2 regions of the Ancylobacter sp. VNQ12 genome follow, and region 2 is predicted to be linked to the other one. Evidence: predicted binding sites of a transcription regulator. Region 2 holds the regulator's gene; the other holds the start of a gene.
The links. Region 2 encodes LexA, which represses DNA repair genes until DNA is damaged. Its sites were predicted from a motif close to TGTTCNNNNTGTGTTCNG; they were not measured.
Positions count from the first base shown of each region.

Region 1: a site for LexA is predicted at 1,741-1,758, ahead of ACO2RV_RS05885 (YifB family Mg chelatase-like AAA ATPase). Genes of this name have one in related genera too.

Region 1 is NZ_JBMSDU010000002.1:473,548-480,645, forward strand. Features, by position in the region: gene ACO2RV_RS05875 (formate dehydrogenase beta subunit) at 1-1,106, opposite strand, end outside; gene ACO2RV_RS05880 (formate dehydrogenase subunit gamma) at 1,103-1,576, opposite strand; gene ACO2RV_RS05885 (YifB family Mg chelatase-like AAA ATPase) at 1,831-3,363, shown strand; gene ACO2RV_RS05890 (GNAT family N-acetyltransferase) at 3,802-4,674, shown strand; gene ACO2RV_RS05895 (Hsp20 family protein) at 4,862-5,284, shown strand; gene ACO2RV_RS05900 (DUF1150 family protein) at 5,330-5,614, shown strand; gene gshB (glutathione synthase) at 5,702-6,646, opposite strand; gene ACO2RV_RS05910 (YraN family protein) at 6,793-7,098, opposite strand, start outside.
Region 2 is NZ_JBMSDU010000006.1:23,973-31,070, forward strand. Features, by position in the region: gene ACO2RV_RS10490 (ComEC/Rec2 family competence protein) at 1-935, shown strand, start outside; gene lexA (transcriptional repressor LexA) at 945-1,637, opposite strand; gene atzF (allophanate hydrolase) at 1,836-3,662, shown strand; gene ACO2RV_RS10505 (GntR family transcriptional regulator) at 3,698-4,390, opposite strand; gene hpxZ (oxalurate catabolism protein HpxZ) at 4,485-4,874, opposite strand; gene glp (gephyrin-like molybdotransferase Glp) at 4,929-6,155, opposite strand; gene moaC (cyclic pyranopterin monophosphate synthase MoaC) at 6,168-6,653, opposite strand; gene trpC (indole-3-glycerol phosphate synthase TrpC) at 6,656-7,098, opposite strand, start outside.

The sequences.
Region 1 (7,098 bases), on a different contig from region 2:
ACCAGCTCGCCGAGCGTGATGCCGAAGGCCGTTTCGAACAAGCCGCCGAACTTCACATTGCCGGCGATCTGGATCGGCATCGTGCCGCGCGAGCGGCCCATGCCGAAATTGGCGTAGAACTCGCCGCCATCGGCCAGGATATGCGGCACGGCGGTGAGCGAGAGCACGTTGTTGATGACGGTCGGCTTCTGGAACAGGCCCTTGTGCGCCGGCAGCGGCGGCTTGGCGCGCACCGTGCCGCGCTTGCCTTCCAGGCTGTCGAGCAGCGCCGTCTCCTCGCCGCAGACATAGGCGCCGGCGCCCATGCGCACTTCCATGTCGAAGCTGTACTGCGAGCCGGCAATGTTCACGCCCAGCATGCCGTGGGCGCGGGCGACCTCGATCGCCTTCTGCATCGCGGCAATGGCGTGCGGGTATTCCGAGCGGGTGTAGACGAAGCCCTTGGTGGCGCCCACCGCGATGCCGGCGATGGTCATGCCCTCGATCAGCTCGAAGGGGTCGCCTTCCATGATCATGCGGTCGGCGAAGGTGCCGCTGTCGCCTTCATCCGCGTTGCAGACGATGTATTTGCGGTCCGCCTTGGCGTCCGCCACCGTCTTCCACTTGATGGCCGTCGGGAAGCCGGCGCCGCCGCGACCGCGCAGGCCGGACTTCTTCACTTCCTCGATGATCTCGACCGGGCCGAGCTGCAGCGCGCGCTCCAGCCCGCGATAGCCGCCATGGGCGCGGTAATCGGCATAGGACGCCGGATCGATGATGCCGCAGCGCGCAAAGGTGAGGCGCGTCTGCTTCGCCATGAAGGGGTGCTCTTCCGGCTTGCCGATGCGCAGGCCGTGCGCGGCGCCGGTGAGGAAGCCGGCCTCGAACAGGGCCTCGACGTCTTCCGCCTCGACCGGGCCGTAACCGATGCGGCCCTCAGTGGTGGCGACCTCGACCAGCGGCTCCAGCCACAGCATGCCGCGCGAGCCGGTGCGCACGATCTCGATCGGCTGGCGGCGCTTCAGCGCGGCGGCCTCGATGGCGGCCACCACCTCGTCGGCGCCGCAGGCGATGGCGCAGGCGTCCTTGGGAACGTAGATGCGAATGGTCGCGGAGTTTGTGCTCACGACTGGGCCTCCGCGATCAGCGCGTCGAGACGACGCTCATTGAGACGGGCCACGATACGGCCATCCAGCATGGCGGACGGCGCGGTGGCGCACAGGCCGAGGCAGTAGATCGGCTCGACGGTGACGCGCCCATCCGCCGTGGTCTCGCCCAGCTTGCAGCCGAGCCGGTGCTCGGCGTGATCGGCCAGCGCATCGCCGCCCGCCGCCTGGCAGGCTTCGGCGCGGCACAGCTTCAGCACATGGCGGCCGGCCGGCTCGTGGCGGAAATCATGATAAAAGGTGACGACGCCGTGGACTTCGGCGCGGGAAACATTGAGCATTTCGGCCAGCATCGGCACGATCGCATCCGGCACATGGCCGAAGGTTTCCTGCACCGCGTGGAGCATCGGCATCAGCGGCCCTTCGAGGTGAGAGAATTCCTCGATCACCACGCGGGCGCGGTCCTCGCTCCAAGGTTCGTAATGCGGCATTTTCTCCCGGGCCTTCTTTTAGACTTTTCCAAAGAGAAGGATCGTACGCGGCTTATTCGAAATCAATCCGGGTGTTCCGTGCCTTGATAGAATTCTTCTATCGTCAATGAGCCGTCGAGTCGCAGCTGTGGAAACGCGCCTTTCCTAACGTCAGCCATCGCTTTTGTTCCTCAAATGTTCTTGACGAAGCTCGGTAGTCCGCTACGCTTGCCGCTGCGGGAGTTCGGTTCCGCCCGGAACGACGGGGACGCTTCATGGTCCAGCGCGTGGCGACGGTGGCGTTCGAGGGCGTGGAGGCGCGCCCGGTCGATGTCCAGGTGCAGGTCAGTCCGGGCCTGCCGGCGTTCAACCTGGTCGGCCTCGCCGACAAGGCGGTGACCGAGGCCAAGGAGCGCGTGCGCGCGGCGCTGATCGCCTCCGGCCTCGCGCTGCCCGCCAAGCGCATCACCGTCAATCTCGCCCCCGCCGATCTGCCCAAGGAGGGCAGCCATTACGATCTGCCGATCGCGCTCGGGCTGATGGCGGCGATCGGCGCCTTCCCCGCCGATGCGCTGGACGGCTACACCGTGGTCGGCGAACTGGCGCTCGACGGGCGCATCGCCCCGGTCGCCGGGGTGCTGCCGGCCGCCATCGGCGCCAATGCGCGCGGTCACGGCCTGATCTGCCCGGCGGCCTGCGGGCCGGAAGCCGCCTGGGCGAGCCCGGACATGCCGGTGCTGGCGCCGCTGTCGCTGATCCAGCTGGTCAATCATTTCGCCGGCCGCCAGCCGCTCGCCCGCCCCGAGCCACGGCTCGACGGCGGCACGGCGGCGCTGCCGGACCTCGCCGAGGTGAAGGGACAGGAGACCGCCCGGCGCGCGCTGGAGATCGCCGCCGCCGGCCGGCACAATCTCCTGCTCAGCGGTCCGCCCGGCGCGGGAAAGTCGATGCTGGCGCAGCGCCTGCCCTCGATCCTGCCGCCGCTCGCCCCGGCCGAGCTGCTGGAAGTCTCGATGATCGCCTCGGTCGCCGGAACGCTGCAGGGCGGGGCGCTGACCAACCGCCGGCCGTTCCGCGCCCCGCACCATTCCGCCAGCATGGCGGCGATGGTGGGTGGCGGCATGCGCGCCCGGCCAGGCGAGGTGTCGCTCGCCCATAATGGCGTCCTGTTCCTCGACGAATTGCCGGAGTTCGCCCCTGCCGTGCTGGATTCGCTGCGCCAGCCGCTGGAGACCGGGGAAGCGGTGATCGCCCGCGCCAACCACCGCATCTCCTATCCCGCGCGCTTCCAGCTGGTCGCCGCGATGAACCCGTGCCGCTGCGGGCGGGCGGGCGAACCGGGCCAGAGCTGCCGGCGCGGCCCGCGCTGCGCCGGCGAATACCAGGCGCGGCTGTCGGGGCCCTTCCTCGACCGCGTCGACCTCCATCTCGACGTGCCGGCGGTCTCCGCCGTCGACCTGGTGCGGCCCGGCGCATCCGAGCCCAGCGCTGTGGTCGCCGCCCGCGTCGCCGAGGCGCGCCGGCTACAGCGCGAGCGCTTCCTCTCCATGGGACGGCCGGACCTGTTCACCAATGCCGAGGCCAGCGGGCCGGTGCTGGAAGACATCGCCACGCCCGATGCCGCCGGCACCGCCCTGCTGACCGACGCCGCGCGGCTGATGCGGCTGTCGGCGCGCGGCTATCACCGGGTGCTGCGGGTGGCGCGCACCCTCGCCGACCTTGCGGGAGCGGAAACCCTCGGCCGCGCCCATCTCGCCGAAGCGCTGGCCTATCGCGCCAGCGCCGACCGCAATGCCGCAGCCGCGTGAACGGCGCGATCGCGATAGGCCGGGCGGCCGCTGGCCGGAGCGTGGCTGGTGCTTCTGCCGAGCGAGGCCCCGCTCTCCCGCGGGACCCGTCACTTTTCGTCGTCCTCGCAGGAAAGATGCGAAGCTTTTGCGCAAGAGCCCACCCGGACGGGCCGATAGCCTGTCACATGGGCGTCCTACAGATATGTGATTCCAGTCAGAACGCTCTATAGTGGATTCGAGGCTGGGGACCTTGCCATGACCGAGATGCTGGCCGACTCGACTGTCGAGGTGCGTGCCTCCGGTGCCCACCCCGCTTTGCGTGCCCTGCTAAAGCCGACCTTTCTCAAGCCCGGCCTGATCGGCCCCGCGCTGCTGAAATCCTTCGCTGCCGGCGGCCGGCTGGCGCCCGCCGGCCCGCTCCACTTCATCCCCAACGCGCTCACCCCGTCGCGCTTCATGCCGGCGCTGCGCTCCTATTCGGGCCTGCGCCACCGCGAGAGCCGCGCGCAACCCGGTCCCGCCACGCTCGGGCGTATCGGACCGCTGGAAGTGCGGCTCGCCACCACGGCGGCGGATGTGCGCCGCGCCCAGCGCCTGCGCTACGAGGTGTTCTACGAGGAGATGTCGGCGGTGCCGGCCGCCGCCGCCCGGCTGGCGAGGCGCGACTTCGACGCCTTCGATGGCTTCTGCGATCACCTTCTCGTGCTCGACCACGACAATTGCCGCCTGGTGCGCGGCCGGCGCGAACCGCTGGTGGTCGGCACCTATCGCCTGCTGCGCCACGAGATCGCCGCCCGCCACGGCGGTTTCTACACGGCGAGCGAGTTCGACATCGCTCCGCTGCTGGCCCGCCATCCCGAGCGCCGCTTCCTTGAGCTCGGCCGCTCCTGCGTGCGCAAGCCCTACCGCACCAAGCGCACGGTGGAGCTGCTCTGGCACGGTATCTGGGCCTATGTCCGCCGCCACGGCATCGACGTGATGTTCGGCTGCGCCAGCCTGGAGGGCACCCGGCCCGAGGCGCTGGCCCGCCCGCTGGCCTTCCTGCATCACTTCGCCCCGACCGAGGCGGAATGGACGGCGCCGGCGCTGCCGCGCAATGCCGCGCCGATGGATCTGCTGCCCATCGAGGCGCTCGATGCCAAGGCGGCGCTCAACGAGCTGCCGCCGCTGATCAAAGGCTATCTGCGGCTCGGTGCCATGATCGGCCGCGACGCCGTGGTCGACCGCCAGTTCGGCACGACGGACGTGCTGATCGTGCTGCCGATCGAACGCATCCACCCGCGCTATCTCGATCATTTCGGCGTCAACGCCGAGCGCCACGCCGCCTAGGCCTTACGCCGCCTGAGCGCAGCGCCGATACGACATTCGCCCGCCGCTTGAGTCGCGCGCGGCATTTTTGCAACTGCGCATGGCATCGACCTTGCGCGACCTTTCCCCCTCGCCCATATCTGTCGCAACGGGATGCCCCGACGGGGTCCCACAACGCAAAGTCGCTTCAGACAAGGACTTTGGGAGCATGTCGCGTATTCCCTCGCTGTCGAGCCCCTTCCTGCTCGGCTTTGACGAGGTCGAGCGGGCGCTCGACCGCGTCATGAAAGGCTCGGATGGCTATCCGCCCTACAATGTGGAGCGGGTGGCACAGCCGGGCCAGCCGGAGCGGCTCCGCATCACCCTGGCCGTCGCGGGCTTCACCCGCGAACAGCTGGAGGTGACGGTGGAGGAGAAGGAACTGGTCATACGGGGCCGGCAGGCCGACGAGCCCGAGCGGGTCTATCTTCACCGTGGCATCGCCGCGCGTCAGTTCCAGCGCACCTTCGTGCTGGCCGACGGCATGCGGGTACTGGGTGCCGATCTGAGGAACGGACTTCTCTCGGTCGATCTCGTCCGGCCGGAACCGGAACGCGTCGTCCGGCGTATCTCCATTGCGACGGACGAGTAAGGAACACCCGAAGCCGGTCTCGACAGTCGAAGAAGGAGTCGGACCATGACGAACGAATTTCAGCTCAGCGGCACGTCGGCCAGCGAAGCTCTGGCCGGCACGCTCTCTCCGGAAGCCTTCGCCAGTCTCGGCGGCGGCCAGATCGCCTATGTGAAGCCGATCCGCTCGGAGGAGGCAGCCAGCCTCTTCCCGCAGGCGCGGCTTGCGCCGGGGCTGCAGCTCTACACGCTGCACGCGGCGGACGGCACGCCGATGATGCTGACCGACAGCCGCGAGGCGGCCATCGCCAGCGCGCTGCAGAACGAGTTGCTGACGGTGAGCGTGCACTGAGCGATCGCCGCACAGCGCGCGGCATCACTGACCCATGAGAAACCCGTCCGGCCCCGTGGCCGGGCGGGTTTTTCTTTGCGGCAGCGCTCAGCCGCGCCGCTTGGCCTCGATCACGTCCCAGACGACCGGGGCGATGTCGGGCCCGCCGATGCGGCGGATGGCGCGGATGCCGGTCGGTGCGGTGACGTTGATCTCGGTGAGATTGCCGCCGATCACGTCGATGCCGGTGAACAGCAACCCCTTCTCGCGCAGCGACGGGCCGAGCCGGGCGCAGATCTCTCGCTCGCGCGGCGTGAGGTCGGTTTCCTTCGCCGCGCCGCCGCGCACCATGTTGGAGCGCAGATCGCCCTCGCTCGGCACCCGATTCACCGCGCCGGCGAATTCGCCGTCGATGAGGATGATGCGCTTGTCGCCGGCGCTGACCTCGGGGAGGAAGCGCTGCACCACCCAGGGCTCGCGGAAGGTGGTGGCGAAGAGGTCATAGAGCGAGCCGAAATTCAGGTCGTCGCGGGTGAGCCGGAACACCGAGGCACCGCCATGACCGTAGAGCGGCTTGACCACGATGTCGCCCTGCTCGTCGCGGAACGCCTTGATCTCCGCGAGGTCGCGGGTGATCAGCGTCGGCGGCATCAGGTCCGGGAATTCGGTGACGAAGATCTTCTCCGGCGCGTTGCGCACATGGAAGGGGTCATTGACCACCAGCGTCCTCGGATGCACCCGCTCCAAAAGATGGGTGGCGGTGATGTAATTGAGGTCGAAGGGCGGGTCCTGCCGCATCAGGATCACGTCGAAGCTGTCGAGCCGCACCCGCCGGCGCTCGCCGAGGGTGAAGTGGTCGCCCTTCACGTCGCGCACTTCCAGCGGATGCACATTGGCGAACACCTCGCCGTCGCGCATGGCGAGCCAGTCGGGGGTGTAATAGGACAGGTTGTGGCCGCGCGCCTGCGCTTCCAGCAGCAAAGCGAAGGCGGAATCGCCCGCAATGTTGATGCGGTCGATCGGGTCCATCTGGACGGCGACATTGAGGGTCATGGGAAATCCGTCTCGGCGAGTTCAAGCTCGGCAAGGCGAGCTCGGCAGGGAGTGGCCGGCGGCAGGACCGCCGGAGCGTTGCCCCTGATTTAGACCCTTCGCGCGTCGGACGCCACGGTGTGGCCAATGGTTCGAGGACACCTTCGCTATTCCGCCTCGAAGGCCCCCGGCAGGTGGACGGGCGCCGCGCCCGGCGCTACCAGCACGACGTCGAGCCGCATGTCGAGCCCGGCCAGTTCCGGATGTCCGGCAAGGAAGACCTCCGCTGCCCCGGCAATGCGCCGGCGCTGGCGCGGCAGGATCGATTCCGCCGCTTGCGTCAGGCTGGCGCGCGCCTTCACCTCGACGAACAGCACGAGCCCGTCGCGGCGGGCGATGAGGTCGATCTCGCCGCGCGGCGTGCGCACCCGCCGGGCGATGATCGCAAAACCCTGCGCTTCCAGCAGCCCGGC
Region 2 (7,098 bases):
CCGGGCTCGCCACGGCGCCCTATGCCGCGTTTCATTTCCAGCGCCTGGCGCCGCTGAGCCTTGTCGCCAACCTGGCGGCGATGCCGGTAGTGTCGCTCATCGTCATGCCGGCGGGGCTGGTGGGCTCGGCGCTGATGCCGTTCGGCTGGGACGGCGCGGCGTGGCGCGTGATGGGATGGGGCATCGGCCTGATGGCGCGCATCTCCGAGGCCGTCGCCGCGGTGCCCGGCGCGGATCGCGGCATTCCAGCCATGCCGGCGGCCAGCATGATGCTGCTAAGCGTCGCGCTGGTCGCGACCTGCCTGCTGCGCACGCGCCTGCTGCTCGTCGCGCCGCTCTCTTTCGCCGTCGCGCTGTGGCTCTATCTGGAGATGCCGCGGCCCGATGTGCTCATCGACCGCGAGGGCCGCACCGTGGCGGTGCGCGGCGCGGACGGACGACTCGCGGTGATGGGGGATCGGAGCGCGGGGTTGGCGGGCCGCTTCGTCGTCGAGCAGTGGCTGAGCGCTGAGGGCGAGCGTAGCCGCGCCGGCGCGCCGGATGTCGTTGCTGCGGCGGCCTGTGATCCGCTCGGCTGTACGCTGCGCGATCGCCAAGGAGGAATCGTCGCGTTGTCGCGCGATCCGGCGTCGCTGGAGGAGGACTGCCGGCGCGCCAGGCTGCTGATCACGCGCAACGCGCCGCCGGCGGAATGTGCCGCGACGGTGATCCGCATCGATCCACGGCAGACGCCGGAGGCAATGGCCGCATTTCTCGCTAGTGATCGCTCGGGCGGGTGGCGACTAGTCACTGCGCGCGGCGACCGCGCACGTCCGTGGGAGGCTGCAGGCAGCGCCACCGGCGGGGCACAGCCACACCATCTGCCGATCAACAGCGGCGCAACCCGTCGCTTCTCGCAGACGGATCCGATAGACGAACCCGACGTGCGACCGTGATCCGGTGCGTCAGTAGCGCCGGAACAGCCCGACCAGTCTACCCTGGATGCGCACGCGGTCGGGGCCGAAGATGCGGGTCTCATAGGCCGGATTGGCCGCCTCGAGCGCGATGGAGGCACCCTTGCGGCGCAGGCGCTTCAGCGTGGCTTCCTCGTCGTCGATCAGGGCGACGACGATCTCGCCATTGTTGGCGGTGTCGCCCTTGCGGATCAGGGCAAGGTCGCCGTCGAAGATGCCAGCCTCGATCATCGAATCGCCGCGTACTTCGAGCGCGAAATGCTCGCCGCCCGACAGCATCTCCGGCGGCATGCTGATCGTGTTGTCGCGCGACTGGATCGCGGCGATGGGCGATCCGGCGGCGATGCGGCCGACCAGCGGGATCGGAACCGCGCGCCGCGAATCGTCCTCGACCGGCGGGCGGGCGAGGCGTGCCGGCGTGCCCTCGATAACGCTGGGCGAGAAGCCGCGGGCCCGCGCCGGCTGCGCGTCCTCCGGCAGGCGAAGCACCTCCAGGGCCCGCGCTCGGTTGGGCAGGCGGCGAATGAATCCGCGTTCCTCCAGCGCTGTAATCAGGCGATGAATGCCGGACTTCGACCTCAGGTCCAGAGCGTCCTTCATCTCCTCGAACGACGGCGGAACACCGTCGCGCTTGAGGCGTTCGTCGATGAAGAGCAGCAGCTCATGCTGTTTGCGGGTGAGCATCGATCTCGATCCGTCCTCAGGCGGAAAAGGAAACAAATCACGAACAAACACTATCCGTTCTTTTTGTGTTCCACAATGGGTAAAGGGCGACCTAACGCGATCGCCACTGAACGCAATCAATGAACGATGTATGCAATGACTTCCAATCTGCCTAAGTGGTATGCATAGTTCGAATATGCTCCACGGAAGGTAAGGCCCTTGATCGGAACCGTTGCTGAACTCATTGCCGCTCATCGCTCCGGCCGCGTTCGCCCCGCAGAGACGCTCGCGCGCTGCTTTTCGCTGATCGAGCGTCACGGCGATCCGGCAATCTTCACCAGCCTTGCGACACGCGAGTATCTGGCGGCGGCGCTGAAGGCGCTCGAGGGGGCCGATCCGGCACATCTGCCGCTCTATGGCGTGCCTTTCGCGGTGAAGGACAATATCGACGTCGCCGGGCTGCCGACGACCTGCGGCTGCCCGGACTACGCCTATCTCGCCACACGCGACGCGGCGAGCGTCTCCCGTCTGCGCCGGGCCGGCGCCATCGTCATCGGCAAGACCAATCTCGACCAGTTCGCCACTGGCCTCAACGGCACGCGCTCGCCCTATGGCACGCCGCGCAATGCCGTGCGGGGCGATCTCGTGCCCGGCGGTTCGAGTTCCGGCTCGGCGGTTGCAGTGGCGGCGGGCCTGGTGCCGCTGGCACTCGGTACGGATACGGCAGGTTCCGGCCGCGTGCCGGCCGGGCTCAATAACATTGTAGGTCTCAAGCCGAGCGTCGGGCTGGTCTCGGCTGGCGGCGTGGTGCCGGCCTGCCGCTCGCTCGACTGCGTGTCGGTCTTCGCGCTGACGGTGGAGGATGCGTTCCTCGCCACCCGGCTGATGGCAGCGCCGGACGAGGCGGACCCGTTCTCGCGTGCCCTGCCGGTCGGCAGTCTCGGCGGGTTTCCCACGCGGCCGCGCATCGCCGTGCCGCGCGCGCAGGATCGCACCAGCTTCGGTGACCGGCTGGCGGAGGCTGCCTTCCGCGCCGCGATCGTGCGCACGGAAGCGCTCGGCGCTACCGTCACCGAGATCGACATGGAGCCGTTCTTCGAGACGGCGCGGCTGCTCTATGAAGGGCCGTGGGTGGCCGAACGGTTCGCGGCGGTGGGGGCCTTCCTCGAGGCGCGCCCGGAAGCGTTCCATCCGGTGGTTCGCGCCATCATCGAGCAGGGGCGGGGCCTCACCGCAGTCGACGCCTTTCGCGGCCAGTATCGGCTGGCTGAGCTGCGCGCGCTGGCGCGCGAGGTGCTGGCGGGTTTCGACGCGTTGATGGTGCCGACCATGCCGACCGTCTACACGGTCGAGGAGATGCTGCAGGAGCCGGTGCGCTTCAACAGCAATCTCGGACTGTATACGAATTTCGTGAACCTGCTCGACATGTGCGGGATCGCGGTGCCGTCAGAAATCCGCACGGACGGGGCGCCGGCGGGCGTCACGCTGCTGGCCCCGGCGGGCCGCGACGCGCATCTGGCCTCGCTCGGCGCCGCCTTCCATGCCGCTACGGGGCTGACGCTCGGGGCGACGGGCGCGCCGCAGCCGGCCCCGCATGGCCTCGCCCAGAGGCCGGCGCCGGGCTTCTGCGAGGTGGCCCTGTTCGGCGCCCATCTCTCCGGCCTGCCGCTGAACGGCGATCTGGTCGAAGCCGGAGGGGTCTTCGTGCGTCGTACGCGCACGAGCGCGGACTATCGACTCTATCTTCTGCCGGAGGGGCGGGTTCGCCGTCCCGGCCTGCTGCGTGGCCGTCCGGGCTCGGGCGCGCCGATCGACTGCGAGATATGGGCGCTGCCGGCGGCCGCGTTCGGCCGCCTCGTCGCCGGCATTCCAGCCCCCCTCGGCGTCGGCACGGTGATCCTCGAGGACGGCACTGACGTGAAGGGCTTCCTCATGGAGGCGGCGGCTGTCGAGACCGCACGCGACATCACGGTCTTCGGCGGATGGCGCAATTTCCTTGCGGACGAGGCCGCGCGCCGGGCGGGCAATGCCGTCGCGGCTGGTTGATATTTCGATTTAATTATGTTGAATAAGATATTGATTTATATCGTCTGGGCGTATTGCTCATAAGCATCGTGCACGATGGCGATGTGGCTGCGCATGCTCTGCGCGGCGCCGTCGCGGTCGCCGCGCAGTATGGCCGTCACGACCCGCTCATGCTCGATATGCGAGAGGGCCAGACGACCCAGGGCGCGGAACTGCGCGCGCCGGAACGGCGACAGCCGCCGTCGCGTCCCGACGGTCAGCTCGATCAGATAGTCGTTGTGGCTGCCGGCATAGATCGAGGCGTGAAACTGCTCGTTGGCCTCGCGATAGGCGGCGAAGTCGCCGAGGCGCATCAGCTCGCCCATGGCGGCGTGGAGTTCCTCAAGCCGCCGGCGCTCGGTCGGTGTCATCTGCAGCGCGGAGAGACCGGCGCAGAGCGCTTCCAGCTCGGCCATGACGTCGAACATGTTCTGTAGCCGCTCGACGCTCGGGCGGGCGACGATAGCGCCGCGATGCGGGCGGCTGTCGACCAGGCCGGAGGCGGCGAGCTCACGGATCGCTTCGCGCACCGGCGTGCGCGACACGCCGAAGCGGGCGGCGAGCAGAGTTTCGTCCAGCGTCGTTCCGGGCGGCAACTTGCCACGGGTGATCTCGTCCGCCAGTTGCAGGCGGAGCTCCTCGGCCCGCGTCACGCGGCGGCCGGTCCCGGAGGGACGGCTGTCGGAGGGCCGGATGGGCAGCACTGACATGGACGGAACTACCGGAAGGAGCGAGTCGCGGCAGTGAAAATACCGCGCTGGCCCGTGTTTATCACGGGTGAGCGGGACACCGCTGCGCTGTTTTTCAACCGGTGGGCTCGTCGATCAGGCTCACATGGGCGGCGACGACTTTCCAGCCCTGCGGCGTGCGCATCCATGTCTGCATCTGCCGCCCGACCTTGCCGGGCGTCGTGGCGCGGCGGAACAGGGTGGAGGCGACGGCGAAGTCGCGGCCATAAGTGGTGATCTGCGTGCCGTCGAGGCTGCGTGCGAGGCCGGCCGGCGAGCGGGCGGCGCGGAAGGCGCGGATCGCCTCGATGCCGTAGAGGTTCTCGCCTCCGCCATAGCGCAGCGTCGTCGGATGATCCCAGAACAGCGCATCGAGCCCGGCGACGTCGTTGCCGACCAGCGCCTGCTCGTAGCGGGCGAAGGCGGCTTCCACCTCGGCCAGCACGTCGGGAAGATTGATGTCCATCGGCTCGCGTTCCCCCTGAACCCGCTGCCAGCACACAGGGACCGGCGCCGCCGGTCAATCCTCCAGCGGGAGAATCTCGCAAGGCTCGCCTGCGACGGCCGCCGGCGCATGAGGCTGGCGCACCAGCAGCACATCGGCGCGGGCGAGAACGGAGAGCATGGAACTGTCCTGTACCGGCAGGGGGCGCACGACGGGGAGCCCGCCCTCGTACCCGACGGTCTCGGCGCGCTGGAAGTCCATGCGCATCTCGTTCGCCTTCACGTCGGCGCCGAGGATGGCCGGGCGCAGCGGCACGCGGGGAGGAATGTCGAGCCCTTGCAGGGCCTTGATCAGCGGCACGAGATAAACCAGCGCGCACACATGCGCCGATACGGGGTTACCGGGCAGGCCGAGAACATGAGTCGGTCCCGTGCCGCCTTCCGAGCGGCCGAACATCAGTGGCTTGCCCGGCCTCAGAGCGATCCTGTGCACGGCGAGCGCCACGCCCTGGGCGGTGAGGGCCGGGGCGACGAGATCGTGGTCGCCGACCGACGCGCCGCCGGTGGTAACGATGACGTCGAAGCCGCCCGCCAGCGCCGCGCTCACGCCCTGCTGCGTCGCGTCCATGGCGTCGGGCAGGATGCCGAGATCGACCACCTCGGCGCCGGCAGCGCGGGCGAGGCCGCCGACCGAATAGACATTGGAGAGAATCACCTGATGCGCCGCCGCGCCGGCGCCGGGCCGCACCAGCTCGTCGCCGGTCGAGAGCAGGGCGACGCGAGGACGGCGGGTAACAGTGAGTTCGGCAATGTCGGCGGAGGCGGCAAGCGCGAGGTCGCGCGGCAGCAGCCTGTGGCCGGCCGGCAGCACAACCTCGCCGCTGGCGAAGTCGCCGCCGGCTTTGCGGATGTGGCGGCCAGCGGTGGCGGCTTCGGTCATGGTGACATGGTCGCTGTCGCGCTGCGTGTCTTCCTGGATGACGACAGCATCCGCGCCCTCCGGAAGGACGGCGCCGGTGAAGATACGCACCGTCGTGCCGGGCTCGACGCGGCCGGGATAGGGACGGCCGGCAGCGGATTCTCCGATCAGCCGCAGCGTGGCGGGCACCTGCGCCGCGTCAGTGGCGCGCAGCGCATAGCCATCCATGGCGGAGACGTCGGCGCCGGGCGTGGTGCGGCGGGCAACGACCGGCTCGGCCAGCACGCGCCCGGCCGCATCCCACAGCGTCACGCGCTCGGGACCCAGCGGCGTGGCGGAGGAGAGCAGACGGGCCAGCGCCTCCTCGACCGGCATCAGCGCCATGATCGGCCTCCGCTACTCGCCTTGCCAGTGGCCGGAACGGCCGCCGGACTTCTCCAGCAGCCGCACCGCCTCGATGCGCATGCCGCGATCGACCGCCTTCGCCATGTCGTAGACGGTGAGGCAGGCGACGGAGACGGCGGTAAGCGCTTCCATTTCCACGCCGGTCTGGCCGCTGGTGCGCACCGTGGCGCGGACGATGAGGCCGGGCAGGGCGCTGTCGGGCTCGATCTCCACCGCCACCTTGGACAGCAGTAGCGCGTGGCAGAGCGGAATCAGCTCATGCGTGCGCTTGGCCGCCATGATGCCGGCGAGCCGAGCCGTGCCGATCACGTCGCCCTTCTTGGCGTTGCCGGAAAGAATGAGATCGAGCGTCGCAGCCTGCATGCGCACCGCGCCCTCTGCGACGGCGACGCGGTCGGTGACGGCCTTGTCGGCGACGTCGACCATGTTGGCCGCGCCGGTGGCGTCGAGATGGGTGAGGTGCGGCTCGTCCGCCATGGTCAGTTCGCCGCGGGGGCGAGCAGCGCGCGCGTCGCCGCCGCCACGTCGTCCTGCCGCATCAGGCTTTCGCCGACGAGAATGGTACGGATATTCGCCTGTGCGAGGCGAGCCACGTCGTCGGGCGTGAAGATGCCGCTCTCACCAACGATGATGCGGTCCACCGGAATGCGCGGGGCGAGCCGCTCGGAGGTTTCCAGCGTAACGTCGAAAGTGCGCAGGTTGCGGTTGTTGATGCCAATGAGCCGCGCCGGCAGTTTTAGCGCGCGGTCGAGCTCCAGATCGTCATGCACCTCGACCAGCGCATCCATGCCGAGGCCGTGCGCAGTCTCGACCAGGTCGAGCGCCAGCGCGTCGTCGGCTGAGGCCATGATGACGAGAATGCAGTCCGCTCCCCAGGCTCGCGCCTCGAACACCTGGTAGGTGTCGTGCATGAAATCCTTGC